2 linked regions of the Magnetofaba australis IT-1 genome follow. The protein of the gene in region 2 binds, or shares a complex with, the protein of the main gene of each other region. Links are inferred from orthologs where the notes say so. Each region holds a gene or a part of one and is shown on either strand. Other genes may lie near its edges.

Evidence for each region.
Region 1: the proteins of uvrB (region 2) and MAIT1_RS17170 are in contact, whole or in part, in a crystal structure (PDB 7EGT), measured with the Thermus thermophilus proteins. The link is inferred for Magnetofaba australis IT-1 from one-to-one orthologs. Residues at the interface, in WP_096411307.1 of Thermus thermophilus: Glu23, Leu25, Arg26, Asp27, Gly28, Glu29, Arg30, Phe31, Arg55, Glu326, Asp327, Phe328, Glu379, Ser382, Gln383, His398, Gly400, Arg401; in WP_096412145.1 of Thermus thermophilus: His654, Arg656, Phe657, Gln666, Asp668, Glu669, Lys680, Arg681, Leu682, Ser683, Lys685, Tyr686, Ala687.

What each region holds. Positions count from the first base shown.
Region 1 is NZ_LVJN01000020.1:1,147,235-1,150,713, reverse strand. The notes cover bases 238-3,237. They hold MAIT1_RS17170 (ATP-dependent helicase), read right to left. Parts: upstream 2,776-3,237; coding sequence 700-2,775; downstream 238-699. Other genes in these bases: MAIT1_RS17165 (chloride channel protein), read right to left, coding at 2,772-3,237; MAIT1_RS17175 (bacteriohemerythrin), read left to right, coding at 238-600. Also shown: more of MAIT1_RS17175, read left to right, coding at 136-237; more of MAIT1_RS17165, read right to left, coding at 3,238-3,479. UniProt on the Escherichia coli protein: A helicase with DNA-dependent ATPase activity. Unwinds DNA duplexes with 3'-5' polarity. Translocates on single-stranded DNA with 3'-5' polarity. Initiates unwinding more efficiently from a nicked substrate than double-stranded DNA.
Region 2 is NZ_LVJN01000020.1:665,819-669,227, reverse strand. The notes cover bases 169-3,098. They hold uvrB (excinuclease ABC subunit UvrB), read right to left. Parts: upstream 2,702-3,098; coding sequence 635-2,701; downstream 169-634. Other genes in these bases: MAIT1_RS15180 (sugar transferase), read left to right, coding at 3,052-3,098; MAIT1_RS15190 (Crp/Fnr family transcriptional regulator), read left to right, coding at 169-580. Outside these bases: more of MAIT1_RS15190, read left to right, coding at 125-168; more of MAIT1_RS15180, read left to right, coding at 3,099-3,409. UniProt on the Escherichia coli protein: The UvrABC repair system catalyzes the recognition and processing of DNA lesions. A damage recognition complex composed of 2 UvrA and 2 UvrB subunits scans DNA for abnormalities.

The sequences.
Region 1 (3,479 bases), 480 kb from region 2 along the record:
TACCCTGCGCCGCAAATCCTGCAAAAAAGCCTCTTACATAAACCGTGTTAAGCCTGCTATATTCGAAACTTATCATTTATCACGTTCACGCCCGCCCTTCAGGGGTCGGCGTCAGAGACAATTGAGGCCGCCCGAGTGTCTAAATATCCGATTCGCCTGACCGGCAATGAACAGATTGATGACGACCACCGCGAGCTTTGGGAGCTGTTCCAGAGCATCAAAGCCGCGCCCAAGGATCAGGAACGCGTCCTTGAGTCCATGCGTCTGCTGTCAGATGGCTGGGTCGAGCATTTCAAACGCGAAGAGGCGGTGATGGCGCAGGCGGGCTACCCGGGCTTGGAGGCGCATAAAACGCTGCACCGCCAATACCACGAGCGCATACTGGAGTTTCAGAAGAACCTGGAACAGCGCAAAGAGATGGCCCAGAGCGAGTGGGAGCGGATGCTGGCGGAAGCCAAGTTGGAAGCGGGCCTGGAGGTGGTCACGGAGTGCAGCACATGCATCAAAGTGGCGGCGTTTTTGACCCAATGGTTCCTGCAACACACCAATTTTGAAGATCAGAAGTACGTCGCTTACCTCAAATCCGCCAGCGGCGCGTAGAGCCTTGGGGCGTAAACTGCGCGACAATCGAAACCCTGAATGGGATCAACGTCTGCATCGATCAAAGAGATCAACTCGTAAGGTCTCTGTGTTTGCGCATTAGCGCAAACGAAAACGCGGGCTCCCGCCGCCGCCGCCAAACGGACGCGATCCGCCGGAGGGCAGGCCGATGCTCCCCGAGGCGCCGAACTTGACCGAGAATTTGGGCCCGCGATCCTCCAGCACCTCGGCGGGCAGCTCACGCAGAAAGCGCGACGGCATGGGGAATGTGGGCTCGCTGTACATCCAGCGTTTGCGCGCGTGGGTCAGATAGAGCCGCTCGCGGGCGCGGGTGATGCCCACGTAGGCCAGACGGCGCTCCTCCTCCAGCCCTTCGGCGCCCTCGTTCACCGCCAGGGAGTGGGGCAGCGTCTCCTCCTCCATCCCCACCAGGAACACATAGGGGAACTCCAGCCCCTTGGCCGCGTGCAGAGTGGAGATCACCACCCGGTTGGGGCTGGGCTCGCCAGACTCATGCATGTCGGTGACCAGGGCGGTCTCCTCCAAAAACATGGTTAAACTCTCCGAGCGCACCAGCACCCCGCGCAGTTCGGCCAGGTTGTCCATCTTCTCATCGCGCTTCTCATGGCCATCCAGAGAGGCCACGTAGCCGCTGCGGTCCAGCAGGTGGGCCAACGCCATGGCCGGGCTCTCCAACTGGCAGATCTGCCGCGCCTCGTCGATGAGCATGACGAAATCCTTGAGCGCGGTTTTGGCCTTGCCGCTGATGCCGCCAGCCGCCACCAGACGCCGGGTCGCCTCCAGCAGCGGCACGCTCTCCTGCATGGCCACGGCGCGGATTTTGGCCATGGCCACCTGCCCCACCCCGCGCTTGGGCACATTGACCACACGCTCGAAGGCGACGTCATCGCGAGCCGAGTGCACCAGACGCAGATAGGCCAGCGCATCGCGGATTTCGGCGCGATCCATAAAGCGCAGTCCGCCCACCACCTGATAGGGGATGCCCTGACGCATCAACCCCTCTTCGATGGCGCGGGTCTGACGCGAAGCGCGCACCAGCACCGCCGCGCGACTGAAGTCGCCCAACGGGCACAGCGCGCCGATCTCGCTGGCCACAAAGCGCGCCTCATCTTCGCTGCTTTCGGCGGTGAACAGGTCGATCTTGCGACCATCATCATCCTCGGTCCAGAGGCTCTTCTCCATGCGCCCCTGGTTGTGTTTGATCAACTCGCTGGCCGCGCGCAGGATATTGCCGGTGGAGCGATAGTTCTGCTCTAAGCGAATCACCGTCACATCGGGGAAATCATCCTTGAAGTGCAGGATGTTATCCAGCCGCGCGCCGCGCCAGCTGTAGATGGACTGGTCGTCATCGCCCACCACGCAGAGGTTCTTGTGCAGGTCGGCCAGTTGCGCCGCCCAGCGGTACTGCACCGCGTTGGTGTCCTGATACTCGTCCACCAGCAGATGGCCAAAACGATGTTGCCAGTGGGCCAGCAGATCGGGGTGACGCCGCCACAGCTCCAGACAGTTGAGCAGCAGGTCGCCGAAGTCCATGGCGTTGGCCCGCATCAGACTCTCCTGGTAGCTCTGATAGAAAGAGTGCACGCGGGTTTTGTCACCGGGATTGAGGAACTCCCGTTCGTTGACTTCGTCCAGCCTGTCCGGGGTGATGCCGTCATCCTTCCAGCGCGAGATGTGGTTGATCAGGCGCTTGGGGGTCCAGTACTTGTGATCGAAGCTGGACTCGTCGCAGATGCGCTTGGCCAGCCGCTCCTGGTCAGCGGTGTCGAGAATGGTGAAGTCGGGGTCGTAGCCCAGATACTTGCCCTGCTGGCGCAGCATGCGCGCGCCCATGCCGTGGAAGGTGCCAATCCAGAAGCGGTGCGCCACGCCCGACGGCGCGTCCAGCCCCAGCAGCTCCAACACCCGTTCGCGCATCTCGCGCGCCGCCTTGTTGGTGAAGGTGACCGCCAGGATGGTCTCCGGCGAGGCCGCGCCGGAGAGGATCAGATAGGCCAAACGACGGGTCAGCACGCGGGTCTTGCCGGAGCCTGCCCCCGCCAACACCATCACCGGCCCGGCGCCGTGGGTCACCGCCTGCAGTTGCGGCGGGTTGAGATTGGATAGAATCGGCGAATCGCCGACGTGATCCAGGGGCAGATGGGAGTTACTCATCGGGAACGCGCCTCCTCTTCCACTTCACGATCCAGCAGGGCGCGATTGTAGGCTTTGATCACGTCGTTATTGGTCACCACCCCCAGCACCTCGCCGGAGCCGTTGGCGGCCACCACCGGCAGCTGCTCGATATTGCCCGAGCCCATCAGGCGGAAGGCGTCGTAGAGGTTGTCGTCGGGGGTGACGGTAATCAGCTCGCGGGTGGCGATGTCGCGCACCAGCACCAGATCCTCCACCCCCTCTTCGAAGGCCACGCCGCGGATATCCTGGAACGACACGATGCCCTTCAAGGAGCCGTCATCGTTGGTGACCAGAAAGTTCTCCTCCTGCGACTGATGGATCTTCGCCTTGAGTTTGCGAATGGAGAGGGAGTCGGGAATCTGCTCATAACTGCGCCGCATGATGGAGCCCACCTTGATGTGCCGCAGCAGCCCCGATTCCCGCCCCGACCACAGGTCGATGTTGTGTCGCCGCAACGCCTTGGTGTAGACCGAGTCGCGATAGACCTGATTGATCAGCAGCGTGGCCACCATGGAGGCCACCATCAGCGCCAGCATGATGCGGTAGTCGTTGGTCAGCTCGAACAGAATCAGAATCGCCGAGATGGGCGCGCCCAGCACGGCGGCGGCCATGGCCCCCATGCCCACCAGGGTGTAGGCCCCCGGGCTGGCCGAGAGCGCCGGGAACAGCGCATGGGCGTAGGT
Region 2 (3,409 bases):
CGCCATGCGCGCATGCGAAACCACGCGCCGTCGACGCATCGCACGGCGCTGCGCCCACCAGCATCTTTGACGCCTGCCATATGCAGTGGTCAGGCGGCTTTCATTCGCCACACAGGAGGCCCCCATGGCGGATATCCCGGCTCAACTGGTCACCTCGATTCTCTCCACCTCCGGCGTGCTGGCTGGGGTGGATCGCAATAGCTTCGAGAAGATGCTGCAGCACCCTGACGTGAAGATGGTCACCTATAAAAAGGGCCACTATATCTATCGTCACGGCGACGCGGCGGAGAATTGCTGGATCGTGCTCAAAGGGCGTTTGGTGACCGAAACCTTGAGCCTGCGCAAGCCGTTCCACGAATCGTGCCTGCAGGTGGGCGAGATCACCGGTCTGATGGGGGTGTTGGATCCCGGCGCCAAATGGCCGGTGTCGCTGGTGACCGACAACAAGTCCGAGCTGATTGAGATTCCTGGCCGCGTAATCCGTGAGGCCGAGGGCAATCTGTGGCCGGTGATGGCCGCCAACGTCGCCCGCATCATGATGTACCACCTCATCGACTGCCGCAGCCAGATGGATCGATAGCAACAAATCGCGCCGCTCGACGCCACGTCAGGCGGCGCAACATCTCGCGTTGAATCACGCCATCAATTGCTGCTTCTCCAGCTCCACCAGCTTATCGCGGTAGATGGCGGCCTGCTCGAACTCCAGATTCTCCGCCGCATCCTTCATCAGCTTCTCCAGCTCCGCCAACCGCTTCTCCAGCGCCGGTCCCTTCAAGTGCGCATTGCGATCCACCTGGGTGTTGGGCTTAGCTCCCTTCTTGCCCTTGCGCCCACTGGGCTTGACCTCAGCCCCTTGCTCATCGTCAATCTTGATAGCGGGCGGGTCGAAGAACTCGGACAGAGCGTCGCTGATGCCCCGCTTGATGGTGGTGGGGGTGATGCCGTGCTGGACGTTGTAGCGCTCCTGAATGCCGCGACGCCGCTCGGTCTCGGCCAGGGCGCGCTGAATAGAGCCGGTGCGCTTGTCGGCGTAGAGAATCACTCGTCCCTCTGAGTTACGCGCGGCGCGGCCGATGGTCTGCACCAGGGAGGTCTCCGAGCGCAGGAAGCCCTCCTTGTCGGCGTCGAGAATCGCCACCAGCCCGCACTCGGGGATATCCAACCCTTCACGCAACAGGTTGATCCCCACCACCACGTCGAACTCGCCTAACCGCAGATCGCGGATGATCTCCATGCGCTCGATGGTGTCCACATCGGAGTGCAGATAGCGGACTTTGATGCCCAGATCCACCAGATAGTCGGTGAGATCCTCGGCCATGCGCTTGGTCAGGGTGGTGGCCAGAATGCGCATGCCGCGCTCGATGGTGAGCTTGATCTCGTGGATCAGATCGTCCACCTGATGCTCCACCGGGCGAATCTCCACTGGCGGATCCATCAGGCCGGTGGGACGGATAATCTGCTCGATGATGCGACCGCCCGCCTGCTCCAGCTCCCACACCGCCGGGGTGGCGGAGACGTGGATGGTCTGCGGGCGCATGGCGTCCCACTCCTCGAACATCAAGGGGCGGTTATCCAGCGCCGACGGCAGGCGGAAGCCATACTCCACCAGGGTGCTCTTGCGGCTGCGGTCGCCGCGATACATGGCGCGCACCTGCGGCACCGAAACGTGGCTTTCATCCACGAACAGCAGGGCGTCCTCGGGCAGGTATTCAAACAGCGTCGGCGGCGGCTCGCCCGCTTTGCGGCCAGTGAGAAAGCGGCTGTAGTTCTCAATGCCGGTGCAGTAGCCCAACTCCTGCATCATCTCCAGATCGTGGCGGGTGCGCTGCTCCAGGCGCTGCGCTTCGAGCAGGTGGTTCTCCTTCTGGAACCAGTCCACCCGCTCGCGCATCTCCTCCTTGATCTCCGCCATGGCGCGCACAATGGTGGCGCGCTGGGTCACATAGTGGCTGGCGGGGAAGAAGGTGACTTTCGGCGCCGCGCCGAAATTTTCGCCGGTGAGGGGGTCGATCTCGCTGATGCGGTCGATCTCATCACCGAACAGTTCAATCCGAATGGCCCGCGCCTCTTCGTGGGCGGGAAACACCTCGATGGTGTCGCCGCGCACGCGAAAAGTCCCGCGCTGGAAGTCGATGTCGTTGCGCTTGTACTGCATCGCCACCAGTGACCGCAGCGCCTCGCGCTGGTCGATCTCCTGCCCAGCGCTCAAGGTGAGCGACATCGCCTCATACGCCTCCGGCGAGCCCAGACCGTAGATGCACGAGACCGAGGCCACGATCACCACGTCGCGGCGGGTGAGAATGGCGCGGGTGGCGGCGTGGCGCATGCGGTCGATCTGCTCGTTGACCGACGAATCCTTCTCAATGAAGGTGTCCGAGCGCGGCACATAGGCTTCCGGCTGGTAGTAGTCGTAGTAGGAGACGAAGTACTCCACCGCGTTGTTGGGGAAGAAGCTTTTGAACTCGCCGTAGAGCTGCCCGGCCAGGGTTTTATTGTGCGCCAGGATCACCGCCGGGCGACCTAACTGGGCGATGACGTTGGCCATGGTGAAGGTCTTGCCCGAGCCGGTGACCCCCAGCAGCACCTGATCCTTGCGCCCTTCACGCAGTCCGGCCACCAGTTGCTCAATGGCTTGGGGCTGATCGCCGCAAGGGGCGAACTGGGCGTCCAGTTGGAATTTTGCCGGTTCAAACAGCTCCATGGGGCAACCTTTGCTTCTATTGATCTATCTATGTGTTTGGAGAAGTGCGGGGAAGATGAAAGAGAGTAGGGCTTCGCCCCAGACCCCGACCAGGGCTCCGCCCTGGACCCGCGAGGGCTCTGCCCTCGACCCGCCAGGAGGGACGCCCTCCTGGACCTCGGGAAGTGTCCAGTTGGTCGCCATGCATGCACGGTTGCGCTTTTCGACGTCTGCTTGCCTACGCGTCGTTCTTATTAAGGAATCTAGGGCGCCGCGCCTCTTGTCGCAAGCCGGGGCGCGCACCCTCCGCTTGGCACGAATCGTGTTATTGAATATGCAGGAGATTCCAGTCCAGCGCCACGAGGAGCGGCATGGCGAACCCAAACGCCACCATACAGCAACCAGACCCGCACACTCCGCGCGCCCATACGCGGGTCGAGCGTCTGTTCGACATCATCGGCGCGTTGACGCTATTGACGCTGTTTTCCCCACTCATGCTGCTTGTTGCGTCAGCCATCTGGCTTTTCCACCCAGGACAGATCATCTTCTCCCAGCGTCGCGGGGGGCTGCATGGCCGCCCCTTCACCATCTATAAGTTCCGCACCATGTGGGTGAGTGAAGATGGCGCCGATGTGCAACAAGCGGTCAGCAACGACCCACGCATCACGCCCCTCGGGCGCTGGCTGCGCGCCTGGTCGCTGGATGAACTGCCGCAACTGTTCAACGTGC